3 regions of the Mycobacterium liflandii genome follow, and region 1 is predicted to be linked to each of the others. Evidence: riboswitches for the same ligand, from Rfam matches in the RefSeq annotation. Region 1 holds a riboswitch; each other region holds the start of a gene.
The links. A riboswitch is a leader RNA that binds a small molecule or an ion and turns the genes downstream of it on or off. The one in region 1 is predicted to bind magnesium.

Region 1 (5,627 bases):
TTGCGATCACCGAGGAAAACGCGGCGGCCGTGGACTGCAATTCCGCGGCAACCGCGTCCCAGGCTGCCGCGGCGGCCAGCAACGGCCCCGATCCAGGACCGGTGTACATCCGGCCCGAGTTGATCTCCGGCGGAAACGCTGCATAGAACATGCGGTACCCCTTACCTGGACTTCTGTGCCTGGATCGCCCGGGCCGGGCTGCTGTAGGAGTTCTCGTGATTCATGGCAGTCGGCGTCCTATTCGTCGAGCGCCGGGATCACGATGATGGTGGCGGCGGCTGGGTCGGCCTCGGCAACAACCCCGCCGAGCGAGTTCGCCACGACACCCCCACTGGACGAACCAAACGTGCTGGCCCCCATGGCACGTCCGGCGAGGCTGGACAGCGCCATCTGGCCGAAGACCCCCGCCTCGCCCGGTAGCCCAGCGGTCGGCGCGGCCGCCAGGTTGGTGGATAGCACCGATGAGACCAGTCGCATCGCGGGTGCGGCCTGAGTCCAGCCTTGCGGCACCGACATGCTGCCCACCAGGGCGGCGCGCCCCATCGTCCCCGATACCGAGTTCGATACCGACGCCGAAGTCAATCCGACGCCGCCGGGACTGATCTCCGGAACCAGCGGCGCCAGCGTCCCGGTGATCGCTTTCGGACTGTAGAAGGCGTTGAGCCCCTGAGCGTTTTGCACGTAGGCGTAGACCTGCCCGAAAGACAGGAACGGGCCACCCGGTATCGAACTGATCCCCTGCAGTGAGAATGGCCCGGTCAAGGTTGCCATGATGGTATTCCAGTTCGCCAGGTTGGTGGCGAGCCATGGAGGCAGGGACACCTCGGGCAGGATGGACGCCGCGGTCGGTGCGGCGCTCGTTGTCGCGAGGGTTTGCAGCGCATTCGGTACCGAGGTGATCAGTCCGGCCAGCTGGGACACTACGTCTGAGCTGGCGGCGGTACTGCTGGCCTGGGCCACGGCGACGGATTGAGCGGCCCCCGCCACCGGATTCGTGGTTTGCGGCGGCTCGGTAAATGGCGTCAGCGCCGAGGCCGCGGCCGCAGTGCCGGCATAGGCGTACATTGCCGCCGCGTCTTGGGCCCACATCTCCAGGTATTGGGCTTCGGCGGCCGCGATAGCGGGAGTGTTTTGTCCGAAGATGTTGGTCGCGATCAGCGCCATCAGTAACGCGCGATTGGCCGCGATCACCGGCGGTGGCACCGTGGCCGCAAATGCCGTCTCATACGCGCCGGCGGCCAGCTTCGCCTGGGTGGCGGCCTGCTCGGCTTGAACGCCCGTGGTATTGATCCAGGTCACGTAGGGTGCGGCCGCTGCCGCCATCGTGATCGACGACGCACCGGTCCACGGTGCCACGGTCAAGCCTTGGACCGTTGAGCCATACGAAGCTGCCATGGATTGCAGCTCGGCGGCCAGCTCGTCCCACGCCGCGGCCGCAGCTATCAGCGGCGCCGCGCCTGGCCCCACATACATCCGCCCCGAGTTGATCTCCGGCGGAAGCGCCCCAAAGTCAATCATCTGCTACCTCCGGTTCTTAGCTGAACGCCAGGGTAATCACGAAGCTGTAGTCCCGCACGATGCTGGCCTCGGCTCTTATCGAACTCATTAACCACCCCCTGAACTCTCCAATGATTGATCCACCGAGCCACAACAAAAACTATCTCATATCCCCGCGGAAAAAATCCCAAATCGTCCTTTGGCTAGCCACTATTCGCGCCCCCATGGCCGCATACGACGTTGATCTTGAATGAGGCATATTTGCACCGCGTTCCCGCCGCGTGATCTCGATGTTAAAAATCGATCTCACCACCCCAGCGGCGCGTGTGAAGCTTCCGCTCAGCGATGCACTGCCGCCACTACCTATGCACCTAGACACAGTTATAACCCAACTCATGGCAAACCACCGCCCAGGCGGAGCCGCGTTCACCATCAACGCAGAGGACAAACACGATCGATGGGCGATTATTGACACACAAGTCCATATTTGTATTTTGCAGGCGAAATCGCACGGCGCCATTCTCGAACGAGCGGAAATGTCCCACTAAGAACAGCATTACAGTTTCACTAATATGAATTCATGTAGTAATTTCACGCTACCCACCGTAATGACCGACGGTGCGACGCTACCAACGGATAAGGCTGCCGCATGGCCTCCCGGATTTGATGCGTGATGGCGAGGAGTTTGATTGCTGAACACGTGGGTGCGAACGTCGCCAACTGCCAGGGGGAACGATGTCCACTCCCGTGGCGCAGGCAGTTACCGGCGCAGTACCGGATCAGCCGGAGCCGGGGCTCCAGACGACCGGGTAAGCATCGACTTCACCGAACTGACGGCTGCTCGTCATGGGGCGTTCTCCTTGCGTCGGAGGAAGGTTACGCACCTCGCGGGCAACCAGGTTCACAATCGGCTGTTACTCGGCTGGCTGGTTGCTGCAGGTTTGCTGGCAGGCCATCGCCCGGCGTGCCATGACGGTCCCGCGGCCGGGCGTGAAGCTTGTGCGCTGCAAATACCGCAGCCCACGGAGCAACATGACTACCGGACGTGGTCGACGATGTCCTTTGCGTGATCCGACTTCGCCTCGGCCGCAGATTTCCCCGCAGCTATCCCGCCGCGGGAGGGCGGGCGACAAAGATGGGGCGGAAGCCGTATTGGGGCAAAGCCCGCCCAAACGGCTGCCCAGCCATATTCCCGAACGGCATGCCGGGCATGCCGGCCGCCGCCGTCGGCGGAGGCGCGACCATCGGTGTGCCGCCCAGGGCTGAACCCAGCGGGCTGGCCAGTGGAGCTGCCCCCGTCCAACTCGGCGGCACCGACAACTTGCCGACGATGGCGGCGTTGCCCGCGGCCGCCAGCCCGGCCTGGCCACCGACGGACCCGAGCGGCGCGGAAAGCGCACCGCCGAGCGCGCCAGAACCCGTGGTTCCGAGCGCGTCCTCGGCCGCATCCGCCACCGCTGCGGTGCCCAGCATGCCGAGAAAGGGGGTGACCATATTGCTCGGCAGCAGAAAGCCGGTCGAGGCGATGGTGTTCCAGATATTGGCGTTGGGCCCGAACTCCGACCACAGCGTGGCTAGCCAGGACTGGCCATTGCCGGACAGCAACGTGCTCAGCAGCCCGGACGGCGCGGATGCCGAAGTGTTGGAAGACGCCAGTCCCTGCAACACGTTGGGAACTGCCGACATCAGCTGGGCCAGCGTTGACTGCTGTGCCAGCAGCCCAGCCGGATTGGTGTTGTGCTGCGGCTCGAGGAACTCGCTTAGCCGCGTGGCGGCGGCCGACGAGCCGGCATAGCCGTACATGGCCATGGCGTCCTGGGCCCACATCTCGCAGTATTGGGCCTCTACGGCTGCGATTGCCGGAGTATTCTGCCCCAGCACATTGGTCGCGACCAGCACCATCAATTGAGCCCGATTAGCTGTAATCACCGTGGGCGCCACGGTGGCCGAGAAGGCAGCTTCGTAGGCTGCCGCAGCGGCTGCCGCCTGTACCGCACTCTCCTCAGCCTGCGCGGCGGTGGTGCTCATCCATGCCACGTACGGCGCTGCCGCAGCCGCCATCGAGGCCGACGCCGGGCCGTACCATTCCTCGCCGGTCAACGCCCTGAGCACTGAGTCGTAGGACAACACGGTGACGCGAAGCTCCGCAGCCAGGCCCTTCCAGGCTGAGGCTGCGGCAAGCATCGGGGCGGAGCCTGGCCCCGAATACATACGTGCGGAATTGATTTCGGGTGGCAGTGTGGCGAAATCCAGACTGGCGGTCATCGCTGGCTTCTTTCTCTACCTGGCCGTGATGGCGTTGGCGGCCGTTACGGCCGAGTGGGACGCGGGGCGGGCATCGGGTTGCGTAGCCCTAGCGCCCGATTGCGCTCCGGTGCACGCTCGGTGCCCTATACATGGGCGCTATCCACCGAATTATGTTGTGGCCCAGCTTTATATCGGTCCAGGGGCCACATGGCATCGGGCTTCTCCTGACGCACAACGACACAGCGCCGATACCGCAACTTCGCGCGCTTCAGCTACACGTCCGCAGCACAGGCTAAGGCGTGCCGATCAAACAAACGTGGATGAAACCGTGTCAGATAACGAAAAGGGCGCCGGGATCGGATCGAAACGAAATGGCCGTTGGTCTCGAATACGGTCTATCACCGGGACTCACTTCGCACTCACCTCCTCGGGGCCGGGGCACGCGGGGTGCCAGTCACACAGCACATAGAGGCGAGTGCCCAGCACGACGACTGAGCGCGGCACCCCTCTCGTCAGAGCTTTGGCACCACACGGCGTATCCGACGCTTTCAAGCCGGAAGTCACTTGGGCTCAACCCTTAAGCCGGGAAGAGCTGTCCTGACCCGGGGCGTCTTTCGACGTTCGAGGTCAGTGGCCTGTATCCGTGCAGACGCCTCACCTAGCGAAGTGCTTGCAGAGGTCATAGTTTCACTCGAAGCGGTGACCGTCAACCCAACGCGCCCGTGGCTGCCCGATCATGCCGGTAAGGCGATGCGCCATCGTGTGCCGGGTTTTGTTTCATCGCAGCGCTTTTCGCTGTCTTCAGGTCACACACGCGGAGCGGCGCAACTCCGCCGGCTTCGGTGCAAGCGCGTTGTTCAGCCGCCCGAGAGCGGGCGCGGCATTATCGTCAGCCGGAATCCGTACCGGGGTCCGGTGCCGTAGCTGCGCGCGTAGGCGCCCGGAGCAGGTACCCCGGGTACGCCAGGCATCGCCGCACTCGCCTCCGGGGCGGTAGCGGTGCCAGCGCCCGGGAGCGCGGTGGCGACATGATCTGTCACTTCGGTGGTCCCCGCCCAGCTCGGCGGGACCGACAGTCGACCCACCATGGTCGCCTGGTTGGTTCCCGCGGCGACTCCCCCCAGGCCCGATTGCGGAACTGTCATTCTTGTCCAAACGGCATCGCCGGAATCGGATCCCGTAATTGGCAACGCAATCCCTGGTAAGCCGTCTAGGGCCAACGCATTGACGTCGGCCATTGCCGATATCACGGCGGGCACGACGATCCCCGGAGCCGTGTATCCGGCCGAGATGACTCCATTTGCCAATGAGGAGTTCAAGAAGGTCCCGAAGGCGTTTCCATCGTTGCCGTCCAGAAAGTTCAGGATGTCAGCAAGCAGACCCGACCCTGCAATGGTGTCCAGCGGTGCCGCCGCCGGTGCGGCGAGTCCTTGCAGACTTGCCGGTACCGCGGACATGAGTTGGGGCAGTTCGGTCTGCGTGAGGCCGCCCATAGCGGTACTCGCCGCCTGGGCAACCGCCGCGGTCTGACCCGCCAGCCCGGAGCGGCTGGCGGTGTGTGCTGGTTCCGAAAATGGTTCCAACGTGGATGCCACCGCGGAACCGGCCGCATACCCGTACATGGCTGTCGCATCCTGCGCCCACATCTCGGCGTATTCGGCCTCGGTAGCCGCGATCGCCGGTGTGTTGATGCCCAGAAAATTGGTAGCCACCAGCGTCAGCAACTGCACCCGGTTCGCCGCAACCACACTCGGCGGCACCGTCATGGCGAACGCGGCCTCGAACGCCGCCGCGGCCGCCGCCGCCTGACCGGCCGTCTGCGCGGCCTGTAGCCCGGTGGCGCTCAGCCACGTCACATACGGGGCCGCCGCTGCCGCCATAGC
Region 2 (5,627 bases), 940 kb from region 1:
ATCGAAAAGTGTTACTGAGTATTACCGCCCGACGCAGACGGAGATATTGCGGTTCGTTCCAACAACCGCACAACGGATCCTTGACCTCCACTGCGGGCAGGGCACGCTCGGGGCAACGCTCAAGGAGCGTACTGGCGCAGAGGTCTGGGGCATCGAGTCCGACTCACAAGCGGCCCAACAGGCCAGCGCGGCTATCGACCGGGTACTCGTCGGCACCGTAGCCGAGCGGATCGCGGAGCTGCCGGACAACCACTTTGACGTGATCGTCTGTAACGACGTCTTGGAGCGCCTGGTCGACCCGACTGCGACGCTGAAACAGCTTCGGTGCAAGCTCACGTCCGAGGGCGTCGTCGTCGCGGCGGTCCCTAACATCCGTTTCCTACCGGCTCTGAGCAAGGTGCTGTTTCGAAAGGATTTCCCGCAGGAGGATTTTGGCACCTTCGACCGCACCTACATTCGCTTCTTTACCCGCAGGAGCCTGGTGCGGTTGTTCAAGACGTCAGGCTTCGGGGTACGCCGGATCGCGGGAATCAACGCCTGGAACGGGGCCATTGGCGTAGCGCTGGCCGTACTGACCCTCGGATACTTCGCCGATGGCCGATACCTGCAATACGCCTGCATCGCGTCACCATCAGCTTCAAAGCCCACCTCCTGAGAGTTATCCCGAGAGGTTGTCGTCAGATTGAGGAAGCGGCCGAAGTCACTGCTCGAGCTGGTGGGCCGTGTACGTGATCGGGCTTCCCGGCGCCGCTTGCGGCAGCGTCCCGGGGGAAATAGCTTGCGCCACTTACGGCCATGAACACGCCGCATTGCCCGCTCCATGGCGGAGTTGGCGCCGATCAAGTACCGAAACTTCCCGAAATGCTTGTTGGCCGTTCCGCGGCCGAAATGGTTGATGTACGCCATCTCGGTTGTGTACAAACCGAACTCAGCATCGCGAGCACGCAGGGCTAGATCAAGGTCCACGCCCCACCCGTAGCGGCCGAAGGTGCGCAGGTCCATGCCTCCGACCGACCGCCAGCATTCTCGAGACAACGCAAGTGCGGTTCCCTCGACCGCACTTACCGCCCGATATCGCGGTCGGGGAATGTAGTTCGCGGCCTCGGGTTTCTGGTCATCTTCCGCGCACGGGAACCCGTGATCGATCATCGGCCCAACGATTCCGGTATCGGCGGGCAGGCGCGGATCGAGCAGGCCGGCGACGAATCCCTTTGAGATCCGGGTGTCGTTGTTGAGTGTCATCGCGTAGGAGTGCCCTTCCGAGAACGCAATTCGGAATCCGAGATCACTCCCCCCCGCCCAGCCCAGGTTTTCACGCGGCGTGACAACGCGTTCATTGCCGATCTTGGGGTAGTCGCCCCGGTTGTCGACGATCAGATACTCCGCGCTCTCGCGCTCCAAGTCACCGACCAATGCATGCGTGTACTCATGCTGCCCGAACACCGGGACAATAATCAGTACGGACATGAGTTGACCGTACACTGACCGGGTCGGCGCCCAAGTCCATTCCGGAACCAGCGCCGCAGTCGACGCCAAGGGCGGGGCCGCCGCCCAACGCCGACTGCATCAACCCGGCGCGCGGACGCGGTTGTTGCGCGCCAATAGTTCCAAGGGGTTGCCAAGCCACAGAACACAGACGCCTACGTCTGTGGCGTGGCAACCCCTTGGAACCGTGCGTCAGCTACGGACTCGCTCGTAAGGCTGCGATGCTCGCAATCCATGGCTCACGCCTGGACTTCGAGCAATCCAACGCGCCAGAGTGCGGCGTAGACGTGGCGCACCGGAACGCTCAGCAACCGAGCCGCGCCGGCGACCAGCGGGTCGCCCCCGACGAAGTCGCTGCGGTTGGCCGACTTCTTCTTGGCAGCCGGAGCCGGAGGTGGCGTTCCATCGCGTACTACCGTCAGCCGCGGCGCGGGCGATACGGTTACCACTTCGTCGAAAACAGCTACGGTCATGATGCCCTCCCGGACAGGTTCGAAACGAGAATGAATTGGACTGATATGTCCCGTCCCGTAGCGATTCCGATCCAAGAGCGTTTGGTCCGCAGACCATCTGCGTGGGCAGATTCAGCTGAGGACGTCGCGCTTGGGGCCGGATCGGGACGAAACATAGCCCGGATATCGACCCGGACTGCCACTGGAACTCATGCGTCCCTCACCTCCTCACAACCACGACGCGTGCGGATAACCGCACGATTTCCATGCGCAAAGGAGTACAGATGCCCGACGAACGTCGGAGAATCCACACCCCACTCGTCAAAGCTTTGGCACCACACGACGTGTCCGGTAAACCGGAAGCCACCTGGGCTCAACCCTTAAGCCGGGAGGAGCTGTCCTGACCCGGGGCGTCTTTCGACGTTCGGGGTCAGTGGCCTATGTTCGTGTAGCCGCCTCACCTAACGAGGTGCTTGCCTGACCGATCATGCATGACCGGGCTGCGCGGGTCAACGTGAACCGGTGCCCGTGTCCGATTCTTTACGCTTTCCCCCGGCACGCTGACAGCTTTTCGCCAGGTTAGACGCTTCTGACCTGGGCTTTTGATACCGAAGTCGATGTATTTGAGATGGCTTTGAATCAGGTGTCGACGATCAATCGGCGAGTCGCTCCAGCCGCCCGATGGTGTCGATGAACTCCTCGACCATCTCCAGCACCACCGACCGAGTCGGCCGCACACGGTCAAGCGAACCGACAACCTGACCCACGAAATAGGTGGCCAGTTCCCGTGCCTTGGCTCCGGGTTGGACGGCAGCCTGGTTGATTCGGATCTGCGAATCGGTGATCAGCGTGGTCTGCAGCGGCATACCAAGGGGTTCGGGGGTATCGGGGCGGGCCCATTCGTCGGTCCAGGCGGTGCGCAGCATCCGTGCCGGTTTGCCCGTCATCGACCGCGAACGCACGGTATCCGAGGAGGTCGCCGCCAAGAACTTGTCCTTGACCGCCGGGACCGTCTCGGCTTCCTCGGTGGTCAACCAAACCGACCCGCACCACACGCCTTCGGCTCCAAGGGCCAGTGCGGCGGCGATCTGGCGGCCGCGGGCGATGCCGCCGGCGGCCAGTACGGGTGTCGGCGCAACCGCATCCACCACCTCGGGAACCAGCACCATCGTGGCCACCTCGCCGGTATGACCGCCGGCCTCGGTGCCCTGCGCGACGATCAGGTCGACACCGGCCGCCGCGTGTCGTCGCGCGTGTTGGGTGGTCCCGGCCAGGGCCGCTACCAGCACTTCCTTCTTGTGAGCCCGCTCGACGAGATCGCTCGGCGGCGGCCCCAGCGCACTGGCAATCAGGCGGATGTCGTGGCTGAAGGCCACGTCCAACAGCGGCTCGTAGCCTTTCGGCGAGATGTTGAGCCCTCCCCCGGATCGCGAAATCCGCTCCGCTCCGGCTTCCGGGGACGGTGCGATGCCGTAGCGGGCCAGCAGTTCCTCGACGAACGCCCGATGCGCTTTGGGCACCAACTCGCGAGCCTGCACCGGGTCGATTCCTCCCTGCTCCGCCCCGACGTATTTGGGCGGCAACAACAGGTCAACTCCGTAGGGCTTTCCGCGCGTTTGCTCCTCGATCCAGGTCAGCTCGCTCTCCAGCCGTTTCGGGCTGTGAGCGGTGGCACCCAGAATCCCGAAACCGCCCGCGTTGGTCACCGCGGCGACCACGTCTCGGCAGTGGCTAAAAGCGCAGATGGGAAACTCGACGCCGAGCATTTCGGCCACTCTGGTTCGCATTTCCCGACGCTAAGAATCCCAGACCGATATGTCAATCGAATCGCATGACACTCAACGCGTTACGTGTTCAGCCTTCGCGAACTCGGCCGAAGAATTCACCCGTGCTGTTCCGCAACTGCGGCGACGTTGCCGCTAGGGCGAACAGCCATCGGGCGGCCAGCTCGCCACGCCATCCTCCAACGGAACCTTGAGGCTGTGCAGGATCGAGGCAACCATGCGCCACGCACTGATCGCGGTGACGAGTTCGGTAAGAACCGTTACGTCCCCATGCAATTCGCGCTCACACTCCGCCCAGCTCGAGGCACTCACCGCGCCGTCGCGCACGATGTCGTCGGTCGCCGCCAACACAGCACGCTCGGTCGGACCGAATCCGTTGTATTGGCGCCAATCACGCACCCCGAGTAGGTTCTGGGCGGAGACCCCCAGGCCGGAGGCAACGCGCCAGTGCTGGGTCCATTCGTAGTCGCACGCGGTAAGCCACCCGATCCGCATGATCACCAATTCGCGCAGCCGAGGGTCGAGGGCGCCATGCCAGAGCATGGTCGCGAGCAGGTCGTTGAAGGTCCGGGCCAGCCGCGGATGGTTCAGTAACGCCTGAAAGATGCTGAGCTCAGCCATGTAGTTGGGCACGCCCGCTTCGTCGGCGGCGGCCTTGGCCTCGTTGACCGACAGTAGTGGCACGCGGGGAATAGTCATAGTCTATCACTCCGTTGGGCTCGCCGACTACCAGCACACTATGAACTATCAACTCGCGAGTCAATTGCAGACTCGTTGCGGCGCAGCACAAAACGGCCATCACATGACAAACTGCGCGCTGCCGCGGCATTGGACAGGTCCCGCGACACGCATTTCCCAAGACGCTCGCTTTGCGTGGCTGGGCGGCCGAACCGGCTACGCTGCGGATGCTGCCAACTCCAATAGACGTCAAGAGACTTACTTCAATAGATGTAGAGATCGGTCTGTGGCTAAATCACATGTCACCCCCGTAGCGGTGATCGGAATGGGGTGCCGGCTCCCCAAGGGCATCGACTCTCCGGAGAAGTTCTGGACGGCGTTGCTGCGCGGGGACGACCTGATCACCGAGATTCCCGCCGACCGCTGGGACGCCGATGAGTACTACGACCCCGAACCGGGCGTGCCGGACCACTCGGTGTCGCGCTGGGGCGGATTCCTCGACGATGTGGCCGGTTTTGATCCGGAGTTCTTCGGGATCAGCGAGCGTGAAGCCATCGCGATAGATCCCCAGCACCGCTTGCTGTTGCAGACGTCATGGGAAGCCGTCGAGCATGCCGGCATGCCACCGATGTCGCTGAGCGGCTCGCTGACCGGGGTGTTCGTCGGGATGTGTCATGACGACTACGCATTTGTCACCGACGATGCCGGCGCGCTGGGTGATGCCTACGCGTTCACGGGAACCGCGTTCAGCATGGCTTCCGGTCGGGTGTCCTATGCCCTGGGCCTGCGCGGTCCAGCCATGACGGTGGATACGGCCTGTTCGTCGAGTTTGCTTGCGGTGCATATGGCCTGTCGCAGTCTGGACGGGGGTGAGAGTGACCTTGCTCTGGCGGGTGGCTGCATGCTCATGCTCGAACCGGATGTGTTCAGCTCGGCATCCGCGCAAGGCATGCTCTCTCCGACCGGCCGTTGCCGCACCTTCGATGCCTCCGCCGATGGGTTTGTCCGCTCCGAGGGCTGCGCAGTGTTGGTGCTCAAGCGGCTTCCCGATGCCGTGCGCGACGGCGATCGAGTCCTTGCCGTGCTGCGCGGCACGGCAACCAACCAAGACGGACGCACCGACAACATCTCGACCCCCTCGCCCGACGCCCAGGTCGCGGCCTACCGAGCGGCGCTGGCTGTCGCCGGCGTCGACGCCGATACCGTTGGCATGGTCGAGGCGCATGGC
Region 3 (5,627 bases), 2.3 Mb from region 1:
GAGGCTATCGCCCCCACCGGACCGTTGTCGCCCGCCGGTCCCCGATTGGGCCGCCAGGTCCTGCACCGTCGCGACAAGGTCCGCGCGCCATTGGGCGGTTCTCGTTACCCCGCAGCGCGGTTGGACCGCAGGCGCGGCGCGACGAGCCAGCCCGGACGTACGCGGAATCGGTATCGCTACCAGCGAATCCGACCCCGGAATCTGCGCCAACGTCAATTCCGGATTGATTTTCGGCGCACCGAGGAGTTTCACCCGAGACCCCGAATATGGGCCCGAATCCCGACCCCCAGGCTAACTGAGAATTGTTTGCTACACCCCGCGAGTGGGCACCTAACAACTAGAATGCGTTTAGTTGCTCGCACCATCTCGAAGGGCGGACGCCATGCGTCGAATAATTCGTTATCTATTCGTTATGGTTGCGATTACAGTATTGGCGGTCGTGGCAGCGGGCAGTCCCGCCACCGCGGCCCTGCCGGCCGCAGAGCCGATTCCGGGCGTTGCTTCGGTGTTGCCCGCGAACGGAGCGGTGGTAGGAGTGGCGCACCCCGTGGTGGTGACGTTCACCGCGCCAGTGACCAACCGCCGCGCCGCCCAACGGACCATTCACGTCCTTTCACCGAGCAACATGACCGGACACTTCCAGTGGGTCCAAAGCAACCTCGTGCAGTGGGTGCCGGACCGATACTGGCCCACCCACACGCGCGTTTCGGTGGGGGTGCAGGAACTGACCACCGGCTTCGAGACCGGTGACGAGCTGCTCGGTGTGGCCAGCATCTCCGCGCACACCTTCACCGTCAGCCGCAACGGTGACGTGCTGCGCACCATGCCGGCGTCGATGGGCAAACCCAGTCGCCCCACTCCGATCGGCAGCTTCACCGCCTTGTCCAAAGAGCGCACCGTTGTCATGGACTCCCGCACCATCGGCATCCCGCTGAACTCGTCGGAGGGGTACATGATCACCGCCTCCTACGCGGTTCGGGTCACGTGGAGCGGAGTGTATGTCCATTCGGCGCCGTGGTCGGTGAACTCACAGGGCTACGCCAATGTGAGCCACGGGTGCATCAACCTGAGCCCGGATAACGCGGCGTGGTACTTCGACAGCGTCAACGTCGGCGATCCGATCGAGGTGGTCGGCTAGTCTTTGCGGCGCGCACAACGGTGCTGGCTGCCGGCTGAATCATCCAGCCGGTCAGCCGATCCCGGCCTGCACCACCTTGACAACCACCAGCACCACCGCGACCACGAGGTAGGCCCGCAGGGTGAATAGGCCCAGCCGGTGTGCCGGCGACATGGCCGGGCGGGCAAGGTCGGTCAGATTGGGGGTACACCACTGGGCCCGGTCCTGTTGGCGAATGGCACGCCGTTCGGCACGGCTGAGCAACTTGGCGTCGTTGATCTCATCGACCTCCCCGGGATCCAGCCCGCCGCCCAGGGATTGCGAGATGGCCTCCGCGTCGCGTCGGCCGCTGCGCCGGCGGCCGGTGATGAGCACCGCAGCGCCGCCCATCATGCCGATCGCCGCGCCGGCCACCAGACCTATCTCGATGGCGGCGGTCGACAGGCGCGGAAAGAAGGTCGTTACCGTCAGCGCCAGCGACAGCAAGACCAGACACCAGACCGTGGTCCAAGCAATAATGTTCTGCCGCAGGGTGTTTACCCACGGACCCAGTACCGCATGGTCGTTGCAGAGCAACACCAGAAATACCGTTGCCGACGGTAGCAGGATGCCGGCGAGGGCCTGCACACCCTGGGTCACCAAGCCGAGCAAGTAGTCGGGGCTGAACGCTACCGCGGCTGAAATCGCAAGTAGCGCCGCGTAGCCGCCGTAGAACAGCGGGGCCTCACTGATCTTCCAGTGCAGCGAGTGCCTTTTGCCCATCGCGTCGCCAACGGCATAGGTGGTGGCCAGCCCGATGGCGTTCGCGCCGATCAGCGATGCGTCGAGTAGCACGACTGCGAACAGGATGCCCACGGTGGAGCCGAAGTGGTTGGTCAAACTCGTTGCGACCGCGCCCGCGTCACTGAAGTGGCCGACGTCGGAGGTGCCGGCCAGGCCGAATGCGGTCACCGCCATCAGCGCTGTCGCCCCGACGATCACCACGACGATGCCGAGTACCAGATCCGCTCGTGCGTAGGGAATCCAGCGCGCCGTGATGCGCTTGTCCACCACGTTGGACTGCTGAAAGAACAACTGCCATGGTGCGATCGTGGTGCCGACGATCGCCACGATGAGCAACAGCACCGTGGAGTCCAGTCCTCCGGGGAAGCGTGGCACCAAACCACCCACCGTCCCCGAGAACGTCGGATGCACCAGTAGCGCCATCGGAATGATCACCACGTTGACCGCGATCAGCAGAAACATCATCTGCTCCCAGCGGCGAAATGAGCCGCCGGCGACCACCGCGAACAACAGCACCGCGGCGGCCGGGATGGCGACCGCCTTCGGGCAGCCGAGAAAGCCGAGGGCCATTGATACGCCGATGAATTCGGTGACGATGGTCAGCGCATTGAGGATCAACAGGTCGCCGACGCTGAACGCGCCCCAGAACTTGCCGAAGCGCTCGAAGATCAGTCGCGCGTGCCCGACCCTTACGACCGCACCCAGGCGCAACACCATTTCCTGGTTCACGTATAGCACCGGGATCAGCAAGGCCAGGGTCCAGAGCAGGGTCATCCCGTAGTTCTGGCCGGCCTGAGCGTAAGTGGCGACACCACCGGCGTCGTTGTCGCCGACCATCACGATCAGCCCGGGACCGCTGATGACCATCAGGGTCCGCAGACGCTGCCACCGCCGGGAAGCTACGCCGTCGCCATCCCGCCGGATCCGGCCGAACGCACCAACGATGTCGCCGGTATGGGCCGAATCCAGGACGGCGGCGTCGGCGGAGTGCACAGCGGAATTCGGGGCACCGCGACGCGAAGTGGATATCGAGGTCATCAACGTCTCGCTATCGATACAGAGGTGGCGAACCGGACAGCGCAAGCCACTCCCGGCGACGGACACCGGGTCAGCGTCCGCCGCCGAGTTCGTTGCGGCTCAGGGAATTAGCGGTAGTTGTTGGTGCCCAGATCTGGATGTCCACCCAGCGACGCGGTAACCACCGCGATCGGCATCCTGGACACGTAGCAGTTGGCGCGCTCCTGCGGTGTCAGGACGAAGTGGGCGGACCACTTGTTGGTCAGCCGCCGGCCCGCACTGAGCAGCGAACGTCCCGGAAAACCGGTCATGTAGGGAATACGTTGTGTAGCAACCAAAGCCATGATCTTACTCCTGGTGGGAAAACCGATCGGCTTACGTCATTCAACGCGTCAAGGTGTCCCGGGCCTTCATGGCGCTGGTGCCCCACGGATTGGGCACAGATCCTGGTGAAGGCCCGACAAGGCTTAGGCGGTAGAAGAAATGCCGGAACCGGATCGGGGGAAGACGGATTTCGGATAGGGACTATCGCCCGGACTGATGTCACTCATGTCTCGCCCTCACCTCCTCACGGCCATGACACACGGGGGTGTCGTCACATCACCTATGCAAGAGGGATGACCGTACGGCGACGCATCGTCGAACGCACTCCTCTCGTGGGAGCTTCGGCACTGCACGGCGTATCCGGACTATCCGGAAGCCACTTGGGCTCAACCCTTAGGCCGGGAAGAGCTGTCCTGACCCGGGGCATCTCTCGACGTTCGGGGTCAGTGGCCTGTATCCATGCAGACGCCTCGCCTACCGAGGTGCTTGCGGGAACCATGCTCGCACCGAAACCCGCTGCTCGTCAAACGGCTATTTGGTAACGGCCACCACCAACGATGGCACTGGCGATGGTGGCGGCCTACCCTCGCCGGCATGGGCACCACTTTGCAGGACGCCAAAGTCGCCGCGGCGCTGGACCGGATGTACGCCGCAGCCGCAAACGAAATGACGGCGCTGCGCGAGCGACGCGCTGAAATCGAACGGCTGTGGTCTGGGGATGCGCAGCAACGGGCCGACGCGATGAGCGAGTTCTACATCCCGGTGACACCGGAGGCCGGCCGACTCATGTATGCGCTGATCCGTGCGATCCGACCCACGACCGTCGTCGAGTTCGGAATGTCGTTCGGCATATCCACCATCCATCTCGCGGCCGCGGTTCGCGACAACGGCAGCGGCCGGGTGGTGACCACCGAACTCAACGCCAGCAAGATCGCCGCCGCCAAGCAGACCTTCGCCGACACCGAGCTGGCCGACGTGATCACCGTCGCCGAAGGGGATGCGCTCGCGACGCTGACAACCGTGCCCGGACTGGTCCAATTCGTGCTGCTCGACGGCTGGAAAGACCTGTACCTACCCGTCGTCAGGCTGCTGGAGCCGGTGCTGCCGGCGGGTGCATTGATCCTTGCCGACAACACCGAGTCCGCCGGTTCCCGGCCGTACCTGGACTACATCCGGGACCCCGCCAACGGCTACGTGAGCTTCAACTTTCCCGCCAGAAGCCGCGACAGCATGGAAATCAGCTGTCGCACGGCCGATTAACGACTAGCGCAACGACTCCTCGAGCCACGGTATCAGCCACTTCACACCCTCTGGGGTGAGGTGAACGCCGTCACTGCGCACCTGAATCCCGTCAACCTTGGCCGTATAAACCCCATCTGGGGACAGCTTCTTGTTGAGGTCGATGATCCCGACGTTTCGGTGTTGGCTAACTGTCTTGCGCAACATGTCGTTCCATTGCCTGACCCGGTCCGGCTGGTCCTCCGGGTACAAGCGGCCATCCGGCTTCTCGCCGCCCCGGCTGTAGGGCACCGTGGCCACCATCACCCGGACACCACTGGATCCGACGATCTTGAGCGCCCGCTGCAATTCGAAGTTGAGATACCCATCGAAGGTCGGGTCTCCGATGTGAGTCCACTTTCCTTCGTTCACCCGGTCCACGGTCTCCCAGCGACCGATGATCAGCAGCGCGACATCGGGCCGGTCTTGACTGACCTGGGCGGACCATCTGCTGGGCCAGGTATCGCACTCCGGCCGTTGCTCCAATGTCTGACCGATGTAGCGATACGGCGTGCCCCGCACCAGGCTGCAACCGATGACGGTGTGGTCGATAAATCGGAATCCGGGTGTGGCGGGCAGGTAATGCATCATGGTCCAGCCGATCGAGTCACCGAACACCGAAACGGTGAATGGCCGGTTCGGATCTCGTGGCGCGGCGGCTGGCCCCGGCGCGGCCGGCTCCGGCGGTGACGGTGAGACCGCGGCGACCGCCGAAACGCCGGGTGGCAGGCCTACCTCACGCAGGCCCGGGCCTGTGCCGACCGGGATAACCAGCATGGTGGCGGCGGCCGCGCTGGCGACGGTGGCCGCCGCCAGGGGTAGCAGCGGTACTCGCGCCGGGCGCCAGCGCCGGATCGGTTGCTCGAACAGCCACCACGACAACGCGGCGATAGCCACGGTGAGGGCACACCGCGCGGCGAACAGCCGCATTCCGGTCCACCCGGTGCGCTCGCCGTTGAGGGCCAAAAAGATCGGCCAGTGCCACAGGTAGATGCCGTAGGAGATGGTGCCCAGCCAGACCAGCGGGCGCCACGTCAGCAAACGCGCGACCGCTCCGCGTTGTTCCAGCGCAACCGGCGCCACCACGAAGACCGCGGCCAGGGCGACC

Region 2: another riboswitch for magnesium. It lies ahead of CKW46_RS18090 (Rv1535 family protein); the one in region 1 lies ahead of CKW46_RS14060 (PPE family protein).
Region 3: another riboswitch for magnesium. It lies ahead of CKW46_RS03865 (hypothetical protein); the one in region 1 lies ahead of CKW46_RS14060 (PPE family protein).

Annotation. Positions count from the first base shown of each region.
Region 1 covers NZ_CP023138.1:3,120,092-3,125,718, reverse strand. The annotation lists gene CKW46_RS14070 (PPE family protein) at 1-151, opposite strand, end outside; gene CKW46_RS14065 (PPE family protein) at 238-1,518, opposite strand; gene CKW46_RS14060 (PPE family protein) at 2,602-3,762, opposite strand; M-box (ykoK) riboswitch at 4,242-4,417, opposite strand; gene CKW46_RS14055 (PPE family protein) at 4,602-5,627, opposite strand, start outside.
Region 2 covers NZ_CP023138.1:4,061,237-4,066,863, forward strand. The annotation lists gene CKW46_RS18080 (class I SAM-dependent methyltransferase) at 1-655, shown strand, start outside; partial or broken gene CKW46_RS18085 (glycosyltransferase family protein) at 757-1,482, opposite strand; gene CKW46_RS18090 (Rv1535 family protein) at 1,725-1,958, opposite strand; M-box (ykoK) riboswitch at 2,244-2,413, opposite strand; gene CKW46_RS18095 (nitronate monooxygenase) at 2,591-3,724, opposite strand; gene CKW46_RS18100 (carboxymuconolactone decarboxylase family protein) at 3,857-4,420, opposite strand; partial or broken gene pks2 (sulfolipid-1 biosynthesis phthioceranic/hydroxyphthioceranic acid synthase) at 4,725-5,627, shown strand, end outside.
Region 3 covers NZ_CP023138.1:824,437-830,063, reverse strand. The annotation lists gene CKW46_RS03875 (L,D-transpeptidase) at 383-1,138, shown strand; gene CKW46_RS03870 (NRAMP family divalent metal transporter) at 1,190-2,938, opposite strand; gene CKW46_RS03865 (hypothetical protein) at 3,046-3,261, opposite strand; M-box (ykoK) riboswitch at 3,560-3,730, opposite strand; gene CKW46_RS03860 (O-methyltransferase) at 3,836-4,501, shown strand; gene CKW46_RS03855 (SGNH/GDSL hydrolase family protein) at 4,505-5,627, opposite strand, start outside.